Regions from separate parts of the Streptomyces sp. R33 genome, predicted to be linked through region 1. Evidence: riboswitches for the same ligand, from Rfam matches in the RefSeq annotation. Region 1 holds a riboswitch; each other region holds the start of a gene.
The links. A riboswitch is a leader RNA that binds a small molecule or an ion and turns the genes downstream of it on or off. The one in region 1 is predicted to bind thiamine pyrophosphate.

Region 1 (5,579 bases):
GCGGAAGAGCCCGCCGCTCGGCGACGTGATGCGCCTCGACGATCTCCTCGGCGGGGAAGGTGGAGCAGCCGAAGGCACGGATCTTGCCCGCCCGCACCAGGTCTCCGAGGACCGAGAGGGTCTCCTCGACGTCCGTCGAGTGGTCGGGCCGGTGCACCTGGTAGAGGTCGATCCAATCGGTGTCCAGCCGCCGCAAACTGTCCTCGACGGCCTGCACGATCCACCGCCGCGAGTTCCCTCTGCGGTTGCGTCCCTCCCCCATCTGAAAGTGGACCTTGGTGGCGAGCACGACGTCATCGCGCCGCCCCTTCAGCGCCTTGCCGACGATCTCCTCGGACTCCCCTGCGGAGTACATGTCCGCGGTGTCGACGAAGTTGATGCCCTGATCGAGCGCGGCATGGATGATCCGGGCGCACTCGTCGTGGTCCGGGTTCCCCACCGATCCGAACATCATCGTGCCGAGGCAGTGCGCGCTGACCTCTATGCCGGTCCCGCCCAGACTGCGATATCTCATGGTCATGGGGCCGCACTGTAGGAGTTGGAGTGCACTCCAGCGCAAGCAATTCCGTTCCGGGGACGCTGCTCTGGGGAGTCCCCTCCTCCTCCCCGGAGCAGCGCCACCACGGCGGTCGGGTCAGTCCGCCAGCGGGAGGTAGACCCGGTTGCCGCTCGCCGCGAACTCGGCGGACTTCTCCGCCATGCCCGCCTCGATCTCATCGGCCTTCAGGTCTCCGCCGTGCTCACGGCGGATGTCCTGGGAGATCTTCATCGAGCAGAACTTCGGACCGCACATGGAGCAGAAGTGCGCGGTCTTGGCCGGCTCGGCGGGGAGCGTCTCGTCGTGGAACTCACGGGCCGTGTCCGGGTCGAGGGCCAGGTTGAACTGGTCCTCCCAGCGGAACTCGAACCGCGCGTCCGACAGGGCGTCGTCCCACTCCTGGGCGCCCGGGTGGCCCTTGGCCAGGTCCGCCGCGTGGGCGGCGATCTTGTACGTGATGACGCCGGTCTTCACGTCGTCACGGTTGGGCAGGCCCAGGTGCTCCTTCGGCGTGACGTAGCAGAGCATCGCGGTGCCCCACCAGGCGATCATCGCGGCGCCGATGCCCGAGGTGATGTGGTCGTACGCCGGGGCGACGTCCGTGGTCAGCGGGCCGAGCGTGTAGAACGGCGCCTCCTCGCAGATCTCCTGCTGGAGGTCGATGTTCTCCTTGATCTTGTGCATCGGGACGTGGCCCGGGCCCTCGATCATGGTCTGCACGTTGTGCCGCTTGGCGATCGTGTTCAGCTCGCCCAGCGTCTTCAGCTCCGCGAACTGCGCCGCGTCGTTGGCGTCCGCGATGGAGCCGGGGCGCAGGCCGTCGCCCAGCGAGTACGTGACGTCGTACGTCGCGAGGATCTCGCAGAGCTCCTCGAAGTTCGTGTAGAGGAAGTTCTCCTTGTGGTGCGCCAGGCACCACGCGGCCATGATGGAGCCGCCGCGCGAGACGATGCCGGTCTTGCGGCGGGCGGTCAGGGGCACGTAGGGCAGCAGCACGCCGGCGTGGACCGTCATGTAGTCGACGCCCTGCTCGGCCTGCTCGATGACCGTGTCCTTGTAGATCTCCCAGGTCAGGTCCTCGGCGCGGCCGTCGACCTTCTCGAGCGCCTGGTACAGCGGCACGGTGCCGATCGGCACGGGGGAGTTGCGCAGCACCCACTCGCGGGTGGTGTGGATGTTGCGGCCGGTCGAGAGGTCCATGACCGTGTCGGCGCCCCACTTGGTCGCCCAGGTCATCTTGTCGACCTCCTCCTCGATGGAGGAGGTGACAGCGGAGTTGCCGATGTTGGCGTTGACCTTCACCAGGAACCGCTTGCCGATGATCATCGGCTCGATCTCCGGGTGGTTCACGTTCGCGGGAAGCACCGCGCGACCTGCGGCGATCTCCTCGCGGACGACCTCGGGGGAGACGTTCTCGCGGATCGCGACGTACTCCATCTCCGGGGTGATCTCACCGCGGCGGGCGTACGCGAGCTGCGTGACGGCAGCGCCGCCACGGCCCCGGCGGGGCTGGCGGGGGCGGCCCGGGAAGACCGCGTCGAGGTTCTTCAGGCCACCGCGCGGCGAGGTGTGCTTGATGCCGTCGTCCTCGGGGCGCACGGGACGGCCCGCGTACTCCTCGGTGTCGCCGCGGCTGATGATCCAGTTCTCGCGCAGCGGCGGCAGGCCGCGCCGCACGTCGGTCTCGATCTGCGGGTCGGTGTACGGCCCCGACGTGTCGTAGAGCGTCACGTCCTTGCCGTTGGTGAGGTGGACCTGGCGGACCGGCACCCGGATGTCGGGCCGGGAGCCCGCCACGTAGCCCTTGTGCCAGCCCGGCTGGCGCTCGGTCTGGCCGTCGGCGTCCTGGCTGACGGCAGGCGTGCGTGCGTCCTGAATGGTCATGAGACCTGATCTCCCTACGCCGGCATTACCCGGTAACAGGTTCGGCGGTCGACGCAGCCTCTTCCCGTACGCATGTGTACTGCGCGTACGGTGATCAGCGCCCTCTCAGCCCGGTGCTCCGAGCTCCCGCGTTGTGCAAAGGTGCCCCCACGCTAGCGTCATCTGTGGCGTGCTGAACAGTGGGCCCCCTCAACTCTTGCGATGATCTGCCGGTGACGTCCTCGCCGCAGACTCCCCCCAAGCACCCCGAGCCCACGGGTCACACCGACCACGCCCACGCGGCCGCCGGGCACGACCACGGCCCTTCCGAGGGCCACTCCCATGGTCATTCCCACAGCCACGGGCCGGCGGCGCCCGTCTCGAAGCACCTGCGCAAGGTCATCGCGGCCGTACTGATCCCCTTCGCCGTCGCCGTCTTCGCCGGCATGGTGGTGCTCTGGCCGGGCGGCGCTCCCGCCCACGAGCGCTCCGGGGTGGGGTTCGACCGGCAGACCCAGCAGGGCCGGGTCGTCGCGCTCGAACAGGTCGACTGCAAATCCGTGAACGCCTCGCAGGTGCCGCCCACCGGCAACGTCTCCACCCCGGAGGGCCGCGAGGCCCAGGCCGCGCAGACCGGCGAGTGCAAGAAGGCCACCATCGAGGTCGGCACCGGATCCGACAAGGGCCGCACCTTCTTCGAGATCGTCCAGCCGGGCGCTCCACGGCAGTTGGAGAACGGCCAGGAGGTGGTCGTCGCATACGCGCCGGACGCGCCCCGGGATCTCCAGTACTCCGTGATCGACGTGAACCGCAAGCTGCCGTTGGCGGTGCTGGCCGGGCTCTTCGCCGTGGCGGTGGTCGTCGTCGGCCGGATGCGTGGCGTGTTCGCGCTGGTCGCGCTGGTCGTCAGCTTCGGCGTGCTGACGCTCTTCATCCTCCCGGCGATCCTGCAGGGCTCGAACCCGCTGCTCGTTGCCGTCATCGGCGCCAGCGCCATCATGCTCATCGCGCTGTACATGTGCCACGGACTGAGCGCCCGTACCTCCGTCGCCGTCCTGGGCACGCTCGTCTCGCTGCTGCTGATCGGGCTGCTGGGCTCGGTGTTCGTCGACTGGGCGTTCCTGAGCGGCAACACCGACGACAACACCGGCCTGATCCACGGGCTCTACCCGGACATCGACATGAGCGGCCTGCTGCTTGCAGGCGTGATCATCGGATCTCTGGGGGTGCTCGACGATGTGACGGTCACCCAGACCTCGGCGGTCTGGGAACTCCACCAGGCCGACCCGGCGATGGGGTCCCGCTCCCTGTACCGTGCGGCCATCCGGATCGGCCGCGACCACATCGCATCGGTGGTCAACACCCTGGTACTGGCTTACGCGGGCGCGGCGCTGCCCCTGCTGCTGCTGTTCTCGATCGCGAACAGCAGCATGGGTTCGGTGGCCAACAGCGAGCTGGTCGCGGAGGAGATCGTACGGACACTCGTCGGGTCCATCGGCCTGGTGGCCTCGGTCCCGGTGACAACGGCGCTTGCCGCGCTGGTGGTTTCTGCCGACCGACCGGGATCCCCGGCCGGAGCGGCGGCCCCTGGGCCGGTCCGCCGGGGCCGGGGACGGCGGCGCAAGCGCTGAGAAGACCCGGGTGGCTCGGGGGCCCGGGGCGGCTCGGCTTGTCCGGTCCGGTCAGCCCGCGTTCTGCTCGTTCTGCCGCGACTCGGCCAGGATCCTGTCCAGCGCCTCGTCGAGGTTGCCCTCGAAGTCGCCGAGGTTGCGCTCCTGACCGAGCGGAACAAGCCGGTCGGTGCGGTCGAGGAACGCCACGAGCGGCGCGGCGCCGGCGCGGAACAGGGCCCGGTCGCAGCCGACTTGGAGCCGGATGTGGACATCGGACAGCTCCTCAGGGTCGGTGGGGGCGATGTGCACATCGCCGTCACCGCACGGCTTGTTGATGCCGTCGAGGAGGAGTTCCCGGCCGAACGCCCAGGTCACGGGCGCGTCTCCGGGAAGGTGGAACGTCAGGCGCACCGCGTAGGGGTCACGGGTGTCGTACCGGAGTTCCACCGGGATCCGGAACGAGAGCTCCTCGGAAACGAGGAAGCTCATCATGACCTCTGCCTGTACCGACTCGCGCATTGACTACCCCGCTGTAGTGGAAGTGGCCAGGAATGATCCCCCAGGGCCCTCTTGACAAGGGTGGTGGACGCGCTTGCAGATCACAAGGAGTGAGTTTTCAGATACTGATAGAGAACGAGAGGGTGCTCAACAGCGCGCCTACTTCACTCCGTAGTCGATCGACCACACACAGCAATTGATCCGCCTGGTGCAAAGGCAGTGAAATCGCCATGGTTGCGGCGGTATCGCCGACCGTGATGGGGATGGCTGCACACACCGTGCCCAGCGCGTACTCCTGACTCTCCGTAACCGGCTGCATGCGACCGAGGGACCCGATCCGGTCTTCCAGGGCGCGCTGGTCGCGGACGGTGTACTGGGTGACGGCCTCGACCGGATGCCGGTCGTAGTAGTCCTTGCGCGTCTCCTCGTCGAGCTGGGCCAGCAGGCACTGCCCGATGGCGTGCGCGTGCCCGGTCGCACGGAAATCGGCCCATTCCTCGACGGCAGGGCTGGCCGGGGTGTCCGAAACGCCCATGAGCTCGATCTCACCGTCGCGGAACACCGCGAAGTAGACGGGGGCCCCGACCGCGTCGCGGAAGTGCGCGAGGGAGTCGAGGATCATGCTGCGACGTTTCTGCTGCAGTCCGCCGCCCGCGAGCCGGCCTGCAGCGGCGCCGAGAACGAACACTCCGCCCTCGCGCCGCAGATAGCCCTCGTGGGTGAGGGTGCGCAGCAGGTGGTACGCGGTGGGGAGCGGGAGCCCGGCCTCGCGCGCCAGTTGTTTCGCCGGGGCTCCCTCGCCGTGGGAGCCCGCTGCTTCGAGCAGTCTCAACGCTCGCTGCACCGAACCGATCAGCGTTGGCACACCGGCATTGTGAACCGAAGACAAAGCTCACCCCCAGGCGTGGCGGCGGGCCTTGGGAGGGCCAGCCCTGCGGGGGCCGCCCCCGCACATGCCGTGGTACCTGGAGGTCGCGCTCGGCTCGAACTGGAGATTGCCGCAGGTCAGGGCGGCGCTACCGGCCTTCAACCCAGGAGAACGGCACAGATTGCCACCCTATCCGCCC
Region 2 (5,579 bases), 1.6 Mb from region 1:
GCGGGGTGAACGGGCGGGCGATCTCCGGGAGCACGCCGGTGGTCAGCAGCTCCGCCATGACGTCGCCGGTGAGCGGGGTCAGCAGCACCCCGTTGCGGTAGTGCCCGGTGGCCAGGTGCAGGCCGGGCAGGTCGGTCGGGCCGAGCAGCGGGGCGTTGTCCGGGGAGCCGGGCCGCAGCCCCGCCCGGGTCTCGGTCAGCGGCAGTTCGGTGATGCCGGGTACCAACTCATGGGCGTCGCGCAGGAGTTCGTACACGCCGCCCGCGGTGACCGTGGTGTCCCAGCCGAGTTCCTCGCTGGTGGCGCCGATGACGAGCTCGCCGTTCTCGCGCGGCACCAGGTACACGTGGCTGCCGCGGACCACCGCCCGGACCGTCCGCGACAGGAACGGCGCGTACGCCGCCGGCACCGCGAGCCGCAGCACCTGGCCCTTGACCGGCCGTACGGGCGGCAGCACCTGCGCCGGTACGCCGGCCAGCCGGCCGCTGAGCGAGCCCGCGGCCAGCACCACCTGGTCGGCGCGCAGCTCCGTACCGTCGTCGAGCAGTGCCCCGGCGGCCCGGTCGGCGGCGGTGAGCAGCTGCTCGGCGTCCGCCCGGTGGATCTCCACGCCGGCGCCCTCGCAGGCGGCCAGCAGCGCGGCCGCCAGCCGGCGCGGGTCGACCTGGTGGTCGCCGTCCACGCGCAGGCCGCCGCGTACGCCCGGGGCCAGCATCGGCTCCAGGCGGCGGCACTCGCGGCCGGTGAGCCACTCGGACTCCAGGCCGCAGCGCCGCTGCAGGGCGTGCAGCTCGCGCAGGTGGAGCCGGTCGTCGGCGTCGAGGGCCACGGCGAGCGTGCCGCAGGCGCGGTAGCCGATGTCCATCCCTCCGCTGGCGTCGGCCAGCTCGGCGGCGAACTCCGGGTAGCGGCCGGCGGAGGCGAGATTGAGGCCCAGCAGGGTCTCCTCGCCGTAGTGCAGCTCCGTGACGGCGGCGAGCATGCCGGCCGCGACCTGAGCGGCGCCGCCGCCGGGCGCCGGATCGGCGAGCGCGGTCCGCAGCCCGCGCCGGGCCGCCCGCCAGGCGGTGACCAGGCCGATGATCCCGCCCCCGATGACGAGGACGTCGGATCCCCTGGCGGATCCCTTCCGAGATGAGTGCATGGGCGTCCAGCCCCTCCCTTCGCCGGCATGACCCGGATCAGGTTCGTACGGTCGGAGGCCGTCCAGCCTCCCTCTCAGCCCGGTACGCCCGGACTCCCGCGATAGGTACGACGGCCAGACTAACCCCGGCGCCGGGGCCGGGTAAGGCTGCCTCCCCGGCCGTTCCCCCGGCCGCTGTTCCTGACGGTGCGTCAGATCGCTAGGCTGGGCGGTGTGAGCGAGCAGACGGAACAGACACAGAGCGGCGTCGTCATCGTCGGCGCCGGAATGGCCGGGGTGCAGACCGCGGTCGCGCTGCGGGAGCAGGGGTGGAGCGGCCCCCTGACCCTGCTGGGCGCCGAGCCCCACCAGCCCTACGACCGGCCCCCGCTGTCCAAGGCGGTGCTGCTCGGCAAGGCCGAGGACTCCGCCTTCGACGTGGACTTCGAGGGGCTGGGCATCGAGCTCCGGCTCGGGGTGGAGGTCACCGGGCTGCGGGCCGCCGAGCGCGAGCTGGACACCGAGGCGGGACCGGTCCCGTACGAGGTGCTCGTACTGGCGACCGGCGCCGAACCACTGACCCTGCCCGGGTCCGAGGGCGTCCAGGGCGTGCACCTGCTGCGCACCCTGGACGACGCGGCCCGGCTGCGCCCGGTGCTGGCCCAGGCGCCGGCGACCGTGGTCGTCGGGGCCGGCTGGATCGGCGCCGAGTTCGCCACGGCGGCGCGCGAGGCGGGCTGCGCGGTGACCGTGGTCGAGGCGGCGGACCGGGTGCTGGCCGGGGCGCTGCCGGCGGAGGTCGCGGCCCCCATGGCCCGCTGGTACGAGGAGGCCGGGGCCGCCCTGCTGACCGGCGCGAAGGTGGCCTCGGTGGAGTCCGGGCGGGTCCTGCTCGCGGACGGCCGGGAGCTGCCGGCGGGCGCGGTGGTCGTGGGCATCGGGGCCCGGCCGGCGACCCGGTGGCTGGCGGAATCGGGGGTCGCGCTCGGCCCGGACGGCTCGGTCACCGCGGACGAGTACCTGCGGACCTCCCTGCCCGGGGTGTACGCGGTCGGCGACTGCGCGTCGTTCCCGTCGGGGCGCTACGGGGCGCGGCTGCTGGTGCACCACTGGGACAACGCCCTGCAGGGGCCGCGCGTGGTCGCGGCGAACATCGTGGCGGCGGCTCCGGTGCAGGTCTACGACCCGGTGCCGTACTTCTGGTCGGAGCAGTTCGGGCGCTTCGTGCAGTACGCGGGGCACCATGCGGGGGCGGACGAGCTCATGTGGCGCGGGGACCCGGCCGAGGCGGCGTGGTCGGTGTGCTGGCTCCGGGCGGGAGCGCTGGTCGCGGTCCTGGCGGTGGGTCGGCCGCGGGACCTGGCGCAGGGCCGGAAGCTGATCGAGACGGGCGCCCCCGTGGACCCCGCCAAGGTCTCCGACCCGGCGACCCCGCTGAAATCGGCGCTGGTCTAGACGGTGCGGAGGGGGCCCGCAGACCCGGACGGGTCGGCTCGGGTACCGGGTGTCGGTCCGAGGTGGCAGGCTTGTGCTCGTGACCGAGATTGACGCAAAGATCGATGCCCTTGTCCCCGCCTGGCTGTACCTCCCCGACATCGCGGAGATGCTCGACATCGAAGTGACCCGGGTCCGCCAGCTGGTCAAGGAAGGTCAGCTGATCGCCGTACGCCGCGGTGAGAACCGCGCGCTGCAGGTGCCCGCCGCCTTCATCGACGGCGACAAGACCGTCAAGGGCCTCGCGGGCCTGCTGACCGTGCTCCGCGACGACGGCTTCTCCGACGAGGAGATGCTGGAATGGCTCTTCACCGCCGACCCGACCCTGCCCGGCACCCCCGTCCAGGCGCTGAGTGAGAATCGCGGCACGGAGGTGAAGCGCCGCGCTCAGGCGCTCGCCCTCTGAGCCGAGCGACCCGAGCGACCCGAGCGGCCCGGTGATCCGGGCCGCCTGATCCATCCGCGGTGCACGGGCCCTGGACGGCCCGTGCACCGCTTCCACCCCGGGGGGTACCCATGTCCGCGAACGCCCAGCTGTCCGATGCCCGGCTCTACCTGTGCACGGACGCCCGCAAGCGGCAGGGGGACCTCCCCGAGTTCCTCGACGCGGTCCTGGCCGGAGGCGTGGACATCGTCCAGCTCCGGGACAAGGGCATGGAGGCCGGCGAGGAGCTCGAGCACCTCCAGGTCTTCGCCGAGGCCGCCCGCCGGCACGGCAGGCTCCTCGCGGTGAACGACCGCGCCGACGTCGCCCACGCCATCGGCTCCGACGTCCTGCACCTGGGCCAGGGCGACATCCCGGTGCCCGCCGCCCGTGCGATCCTCGGCGACGGGGTGCTCTTCGGCCGGTCCTGCCACGCCGAGTCCGAGGTCGACGCCGCCGTCGCCGAGCCGGGCGTGGACTACTTCTGCACCGGCCCCTGCTGGCCCACCCCCACCAAGCCCGGCCGGTACGCCCCCGGCCTCGGGCTGGTCCGGTACGCGGCCTCGCTGGCGCAGCCCCGCCCCTGGTTCGCCATCGGCGGCATCGACGCGGGCAACCTCGACGAGGTCCTCGACGCCGGAGCCACCCGCATCGTGGTCGTCCGCGCCCTGACCGAGGCCTCCGACCCGGGTGCGGCCGCCGCCGACCTGGCCAAGCGGGTCCGGGAGCGCGTTTCCGCCTAAGCCGTCGCAGGACCCCCGTGCAGGTGTCCAAAAACGTGTCCAAAAGGCGGACACCGCTTCGGTGACCGCGAACACGCGTCTAACCTGCCCGTATGGCCCTTGGAACCGCTTCCACCCGTACGGACCGTGCACGCACGGTCCGTGACCTGCTGGCGTCCGGGAGCCCGTCGTACTCCTTCGAGTTCTGGGCGCCCAAGACGGAGAAGGGCGAGCGCAACCTCTGGAACGCGCTGCGCCGGATCGAGGCGGTGGGCCCGAGCTTCGTCTCCGTGACCTACGGGGCCGGCGGCTCCACCCGCGGCGGCACCGTCAAGGCCACCCAGCAGATCGCCGCCGACACCACCCTGACCCCCGTCGCGCACCTCACCGCGGTCGACCACTCCATCGCCGAGCTGCGCAATGTCATCGGCCAGTTCGCCGACGCCGGCATCCGCAACATGCTCGCCGTGCGCGGAGACCCGCCGGGCGACCCGATGGGCCCCTGGCTGGCGCACCCCGAGGGCGTGCACTACGCGGCCGACCTCGTCCGACTGCTCAAGGAGTCCGGGGACTTCTGCGTGGGCGTCGCGGCCTTCCCCGAGATGCACCCGCGCTCGGAGGACTGGGACACGGACATCCGTCACTTCGTGGACAAGTGCCGCGCCGGCGCCGACTATGCGATCACCCAGATGTTCTTCGATCCGGAGAATTATCTGCGGCTGCGCGACAGCGCCGGGAAGGCGGGCTGCGAGACCCCGATCATCCCCGAGGTCATGCCTGTTGTGGGCATCAAGCAGCTCGACCGGTTGCCACAACTCAGCAACGCAGTCTTCCCCGCAGCCGTGAAAGAGCGCATGCTCGCCGTCAAGGACGATCCAGCCGCTGTACGCTCCATTGGGATCGAGTTCGCCACGGAGTTCTGCGCGCGGCTGCTGTCCGAGGGTGTCCCGGGGCTGCACTTCATCACGCTGAACAATTCCACGGCGACTCTCGAGATCTACGAGAACCTGGGCCTGCACCAGCGGGCCTGATCGGCCGGCCCCCTTGTTCCTGGGCGGGGCGGCCGTACCGAGAGGTGCCACGCATGGGAATGACGGTCCTCTACATCGCGTTCGGTTTCGTCGCGTTGTGGCTGCTTGCCGAGGTCCTGATGCAGTACAAGGCCCGGCTGCGCTGGCGCCTGCTCGCGTTCGCCGGGTTCCTCGGTGTGGTCGCCGGGGTGGTGCTGCCCTCGGTGCTGGTCATCGGCGTCGGTGCGGCCGCGTTCGCCGTGGGCCAGACCCTGGTGACGCTCTCCTTCCGCAAGGGCTTCGAGGCCGGCTGGGCGCTGCGCCGGGGCGGTGAGCCCGTACGGAAGACCCGGCGCCGCCGGGCGGGCGGTCCGCGCCCCGAGCCCGCGCTGCAGGTGACCGGGCTGGAGTACGGGTCCGAGGGGACGGACGGGGACGCCGACGGCGCCGACACGCCCGACGCGTCCGGCAAGGAGCGGCCGGAGCCGCAGTTCCAGGCCGCGACCGAGGAGTTCTACAGCCCGGAGCCGCTGCCCGAGGACACCGGGTCGTACGGGATACAGAGCTTCGCGCCCACCGCCGACGCGGGGCGGACGGCGGCGTTCGCCCCGCCGTTCTCCACGGCCGAGCAGGACGCCCACCAGTACGCGCCCTACTACGACGCGCAGTCCTACGAGCCGACGGGCCAGGGCGGCTACGACTACTCCACGGGCTATCCGGCCGGCGGCGAACAGCAGGTCTACGCCGCCTACTCGGACCCGTACATCGGCACCGGCGGGGCCGTCATCCCGCAACAGCCGTACGAC
Region 3 (5,579 bases), 1.6 Mb from region 1:
CCGGGGGGACCCCGCTGAGCGGGGGCGACGTACGTCCGAAGGCTTTGGGTGGGTCCGGGCGGTTACTCTTGAAAGGCGCGCTGCTTCTGCGGCGCGCCTTTCGTCTTACGAGGAGTACCTGCCATGGCCCGCCCCGTCCCGGGAGAGCTCACCTTCGTCGCCCCTCGCGGAGCCAAGAAGCCGCCCCGGCATCTCGCCGACCTCACGCCCGAGGAGCGGCGCGAGGCGGTCGCCGCGATCGGTGAGAAGCCCTTCCGGGCCAAGCAGCTCTCGCAGCACTACTTCGCCCGGTACGCGCACGACCCGGCCGAGTGGACCGACATCCCGGCGGGCTCCCGCGAGAAGCTCCAGCAGGAGCTGCTGCCCGAGCTGATGAACGTCATCCGGCACATCTCGTGCGACGACGACACCACCCGCAAGACCCTGTGGAAGCTGCACGACGGCACGCTCGTCGAGTCCGTGCTGATGCGCTACCCCGACCGGGTCACCATGTGCATCTCCTCGCAGGCCGGCTGCGGTATGAACTGCCCGTTCTGCGCCACCGGCCAGGCGGGCCTGGACCGCAACCTGTCCACCGCCGAGATCGTCCACCAGATCGTCGACGGCATGCGCGCGCTGCGCGACGGCGAGGTCCCCGGCGGCCCGGCCCGGCTGTCCAACATCGTCTTCATGGGCATGGGCGAGCCGCTGGCGAACTACAAGCGGGTCGTCGGCGCGATCCGCCGCCTCACCGACCCCGAGCCCGACGGCCTGGGCCTGTCGCAGCGCGGCATCACCGTCTCCACCGTCGGCCTGGTCCCGGCGATGCTGCGGTTCGCCGACGAGGGCTTCAAGTGCCGCCTCGCGGTCTCGCTGCACGCGCCGGACGACGAGCTGCGCGACACCCTCGTCCCCGTGAACACCCGCTGGAAGGTCCGCGAGGTACTCGACGCGGCCTGGCAGTACGCGGAGAAGTCGGGCCGCCGGATCTCCATCGAGTACGCGCTGATCCGCGACATCAACGACCAGGCCTGGCGCGGCGACCTCCTCGGCCGGCTGCTCAAGGGCAAGCGTGTCCACGTCAACCTGATCCCGCTGAACCCGACGCCGGGCTCGAAGTGGACGGCCTCGCGTCCCGAGGACGAGAAGGCCTTCGTGGAGGCCATCGCCCGCCACGGCGTGCCGGTGACCGTCCGCGACACCCGCGGCCAGGAGATCGACGGAGCCTGCGGCCAGCTGGCGGCCTCGGAGCGCTAGCCTGCGGTTTCCTCCGCCCCGGTTCGGCCACGGGGTACCCTGTGGCCGAACCAATTGCATATTCCGACAGGGGAGCGCCACAGCGCTGAGAGTGCGGTAACCGTCATCCGCAGACCCTCTGAACCTCGCCCCGGTCATTCGGGGTAGGAAGTTCGGTCATCACTCAAGCTGTTGCGCCCTGCCCGGCGACCGCTCGCACTGAGCGCCGGGCAGGGCCGCGTCTTCTCCTGGTCATCCCAGGAGGAATCACCAGTGAGCACCACCAAGAAGTTCGCGGGCGCAGCGCTCGCGGCCGCGCTCGGCGTCGCCACGCTCAGCGCCTGCGGCGGCGGCGACGCCAAGGACAAGTCCGAGGGCGGCGCGAGCGGGTCGCCGAAGCCCAAGACGGTCACGCTCGTCTCCCACGACTCCTTCAACGTGACCGACACGGTCCTGAAGGAGTTCGAGCAGCAGAGCGGCTACACCGTCAAGGTCCTGAAGTCCGGGGACGCGGGCGCCGCACTCAACCAGGAGATCCTCACCAAGGGCTCCCCGCGCGGCGACGTCTTCTTCGGTGTCGACAACACGCTCCTCTCGCGCGCCCTCGACAACGGGATCTTCACGCCGTACGAGGCCAAGGGCCTGGCCGACGTGAAGCCCGAGTACGTGCTCGACAAGGAGCACCGGGTCACCCCGATCGACTCCGGCGACATCTGCGTCAACTACGACAAGGCGTACTTCGCCGACAAGAAGCTCGCCCCGCCGCAGACGCTGGACGACCTGATCAAGCCGGAGTACAAGAACCTGCTGGTCACCGAGAACGCGGCGACCTCCTCGCCTGGCCTCGGCTTCCTCCTCGCCTCCGTCGGCAAGTACGGCGAGGAAGGGTGGAAGGACTACTGGACCAAGCTCAAGGCCAACGGCGTCGAGGTCGTCGACGGCTGGGAGCAGGCCTACAACGAGCGCTTCTCGGGCTCCGCGGGCGGCAAGAAGGCCAAGGGCGACCGCCCGCTGGTCGTCTCCTACGCCTCCAGCCCGCCGGTCGAGGTCCTGTACGGCGAGCCGCAGCCGGCCGAGGCCCCCACGGGCGTCTCCACCGGCACCTGCTTCCGCCAGGTCGAGTTCGCGGGCCTGCTCAAGGGCGCGAAGAACGAGGAGGGCGGCAAGGCGCTCCTCGACTTCCTCGTGAGCAAGAAGTTCCAGGAGGACATGCCGCTGCAGATGTTCGTGAACCCGGTGGTCAAGGACGCGAAGCTGCCGGAGCTGTTCACGAAGCACGGCGTGGTCATCGAGAAGCCCGAGAACGTCGCTCCGGAGACCATCGCCAAGAACCGTGAGCAGTGGGTCAAGACATGGTCCTCGCTCGTCGTGAAGTAGGACGCCAGAGCGCACGCGAAAGCACTCCCGCGAAGGAGGGCGTACGCGGTACGGCCGTCAGGCTCGCCCTGATGGCCGTACCGCTCGCCTTCTTCGGGCTGTTCTTCGCCTACCCCGTCGCCGCGATCGTCGGCCGCGGGATCAAGACCGAGGACGGCTGGCAGTTCGGCCGGATCGGCGAGGTGCTGACCCGGCCCGACATCGCCGACGTGCTCTGGTTCACCACCTGGCAGGCGTGCGCGTCCACGGCGCTCACGCTCCTGATCGCACTCCCCGGCGCGTACGTCTTCGCGCGCTTCGAGTTCCCCGGCAAACAACTGCTGCGGGCGGTGGTCACGGTCCCGTTCGTGCTGCCGACCGTGGTGGTCGGCACGGCCTTCCTGGCGCTGGTCGGGCGCGGCGGACTGCTCGACGAGCTGTGGGGCGTCCGGCTGGACACCACCGTGTGGGCGATCCTGCTCGCCCACGTCTTCTTCAACTACGCCGTCGTCGTACGGACGGTCGGCGGACTCTGGGCGCAGCTCGACCCGCGCCAGGAGGAGGCCGCCCGCGTGCTGGGCGCCGGACGGTTCGCCGCCTGGCGGCGGGTGACGCTGCCCGCGCTCGGACCGGCCGTGGCCGCCGCCTCGCTGATGGTGTTCCTCTTCACCTTCACCTCCTTCGGCGTCGTGCAGATCCTGGGCGGGCCCTCGTACGCCACCCTCGAGGTGGAGGTCTACCGGCAGACCGCGCAGCTGCTGGACCTGCCGACGGCCGCCGTCCTCACGATGGTGCAGTTCGTGGCGGTCGGCCTGATCCTCGCCGTCCACGCCTGGACCGTGCGCCGGCGGGAGACCGCCCTGCGGCTGGTGGACCCGGCGCGGACCGCACACCGGCCGAGCGGACCGGGGCAGCGCGCCCTGCTCGGCGGGGTGCTGGTGACGGTGGCGCTGCTGATCGTGGCCCCGCTGCTGGTGCTGGTGGAGCGGTCCTTCGACGCCCCCGGCGGGTACGGGTTCGGCTTCTACCGGGCGCTCCAGGACGCGGGCGCCGGCGGCGGAACGTTCCTCGTGCCACCGCTGGAGGCGATCTGGAACTCCCTGCAGTACGCGCTCGCCGCCACCGCCATCGCCCTGCTGATCGGGGGGCTCGCGGCCGCGGCACTGACCCGGCGCGGGGGGCGGTTCGTGCGCGGGTTCGATGCGCTGTTGATGCTTCCGCTGGGGGTGTCGGCGGTGACGGTCGGCTTCGGCTTCCTGATCACCCTGGACGAGCCGCCGCTGGATCTGCGGACCTCGTGGATCCTGGTGCCGCTGGCCCAGGCGCTGGTGGGCGTCCCGTTCGTCGTACGGACCATGCTGCCGGTGCTGCGCGCGGTGGACGCACGGCTGCGGGAGGCCGCCGCGGTGCTCGGGGCGTCCCCGCTGAGGGCCTGGCGGGAGGTGGACCTGCCGCTGGTGCGGCGGGCGCTGCTGATCGCGGCCGGGTTCGCCTTCGCCATCTCGCTGGGGGAGTTCGGGGCGACCGTCTTCATCGCGCGGCCGGACCGTCCGACGCTGCCGGTGGCCGTGGCGCGGCTGCTGGGGCGGGCCGGTGAGCTCAACTACGGGCAGGCGATGGCCCTGAGCACGATTCTGATGCTGGTGTGCGCGGTCTCCCTGCTGGTGCTGGAGCGGCTGCGCCCCGACAAGACCTCGGGAGAGTTCTGATGACGTTGCTCGAACTGGCCGGGGTCTCGGTCCGCTTCGGCGAGCGCGCCGTCTTCGATGCACTGGACTCCGTGGACCTCGCGGTCGCCGAGCACGAGATCGTGTGCGTGCTCGGGCCGAGCGGGAGCGGCAAATCCACACTGCTGCGGGTCGTCGCCGGGCTCCAGCCGGTATCCGCCGGGCGGGTCCTGCTCGGCGGTGCGGACCAGGAGCGGGTGCCCGTGCACCGGCGCGGGGTGGGCCTGATGTTCCAGGACCACCAGCTGTTCCCGCACCGGGACGTGGGCGGGAACGTCGCGTTCGGGCTGCGCATGCGGGGCTCCGGCCGGGGGGCCTGCGAGGGCCGGGTCGCGGAACTGCTGGAGCTGGTCGGACTGCCCGGGGCCCAGGGCCGGTCCGTGTCCTCCCTGTCGGGTGGTGAGCAGCAGCGGGTCGCCCTCGCCAGGGCGCTGGCCCCCTCACCGCGGCTGCTGATGCTGGACGAACCGCTGGGGCAGCTCGACCGGGGGCTGCGCGAGCGGCTGGTCGTGGAGCTGCGGGGGCTGTTCTCCCGGCTCGGGACCACGGTGCTGGCCGTCACCCACGACCAGGGGGAGGCCTTCGCCCTGGCCGACCGGGTGGTGGTGATGCGGGACGGGCGGATCGCGCAGGCCGGGACCCCGCTGGAGGTGTGGCAGCGGCCGGCCTCGGAGTTCGTGGCGCGGTTCCTCGGGTTCGAGAACGTGGTGCCGGCGGTGGTGTCGGGAGAGGCCGCGATGACGGCGTGGGGCAAGGTCCTGGTGCCGGCCGGGTCCCCGGAGGGCGAGCGGCGGATCCTGATCCGGCCGGCGGGCGTGGTGCTGGCGGCGGCGGGGCTGCGGTGTGAGGTGCTCGCGCGGACGTTCCGCGGGACGCACGTGGCGCTGCGGCTGCGGCCGGAGGCCGGGCCGGAGCTGGAGGCGGAGTGCGGGCTGGCCGGGGCCCCGGCCATGGGGGACCGGGTTGCGGTGTCCTTCGCCCCGGCCGAGGTGGTCGTGCTGCCGGCTGCGTAGCCGCTGCGCGGGGCTCGTCCCCCGGGCCTTCGCGCCTCAGACGCCGGCGGGGCTGGATTCGGCGGGGCTGGATTCGGGTTCGGATCCGGGTGCGGCGGGGGGTTCTGCGCCGTCGTGGTTGCCGTACCAGGCGACGGCCACCGCGCCCGTGACGGCCAGCACGAAGCCGAGGGCCGCCAGCCAGGCCAGGCCCGGCCGCGATGCGTCGCCCAGCCACAGGACGCCGATGGCACCCGGCAGGACGGTTTCGCCGACGACGAGCGCGGCC

Region 2: linked by a shared signal. The riboswitch ahead of thiO (glycine oxidase ThiO) and the one ahead of thiC (phosphomethylpyrimidine synthase ThiC) in region 1 are both predicted to bind thiamine pyrophosphate.
Region 3: linked by a shared signal. The riboswitch ahead of AB5J51_RS13065 (thiamine ABC transporter substrate binding subunit) and the one ahead of thiC (phosphomethylpyrimidine synthase ThiC) in region 1 are both predicted to bind thiamine pyrophosphate.

What each region holds. Positions count from the first base shown of each region.
Region 1 is NZ_CP165727.1:4,550,986-4,556,564, reverse strand. It holds gene AB5J51_RS20825 (aldo/keto reductase) at 1-514, opposite strand, end outside; gene thiC (phosphomethylpyrimidine synthase ThiC) at 635-2,422, opposite strand; TPP riboswitch at 2,417-2,562, opposite strand; gene AB5J51_RS20815 (YibE/F family protein) at 2,635-4,032, shown strand; gene AB5J51_RS20810 (SsgA family sporulation/cell division regulator) at 4,084-4,533, opposite strand; gene AB5J51_RS20805 (IclR family transcriptional regulator) at 4,631-5,368, opposite strand.
Region 2 is NZ_CP165727.1:6,176,606-6,182,184, forward strand. It holds gene thiO (glycine oxidase ThiO) at 1-1,144, opposite strand, end outside; TPP riboswitch at 1,142-1,254, opposite strand; gene AB5J51_RS28435 (NAD(P)/FAD-dependent oxidoreductase) at 1,358-2,578, shown strand; gene AB5J51_RS28440 (Rv2175c family DNA-binding protein) at 2,658-3,023, shown strand; gene thiE (thiamine phosphate synthase) at 3,134-3,784, shown strand; gene metF (methylenetetrahydrofolate reductase [NAD(P)H]) at 3,877-4,794, shown strand; gene AB5J51_RS28455 (hypothetical protein) at 4,848-5,579, shown strand, end outside.
Region 3 is NZ_CP165727.1:2,912,848-2,918,426, reverse strand. It holds gene rlmN (23S rRNA (adenine(2503)-C(2))-methyltransferase RlmN) at 124-1,236, shown strand; TPP riboswitch at 1,295-1,404, shown strand; gene AB5J51_RS13065 (thiamine ABC transporter substrate binding subunit) at 1,489-2,592, shown strand; gene AB5J51_RS13060 (iron ABC transporter permease) at 2,664-4,280, shown strand; gene AB5J51_RS13055 (ABC transporter ATP-binding protein) at 4,280-5,311, shown strand; gene AB5J51_RS13050 (hypothetical protein) at 5,348-5,579, opposite strand, start outside.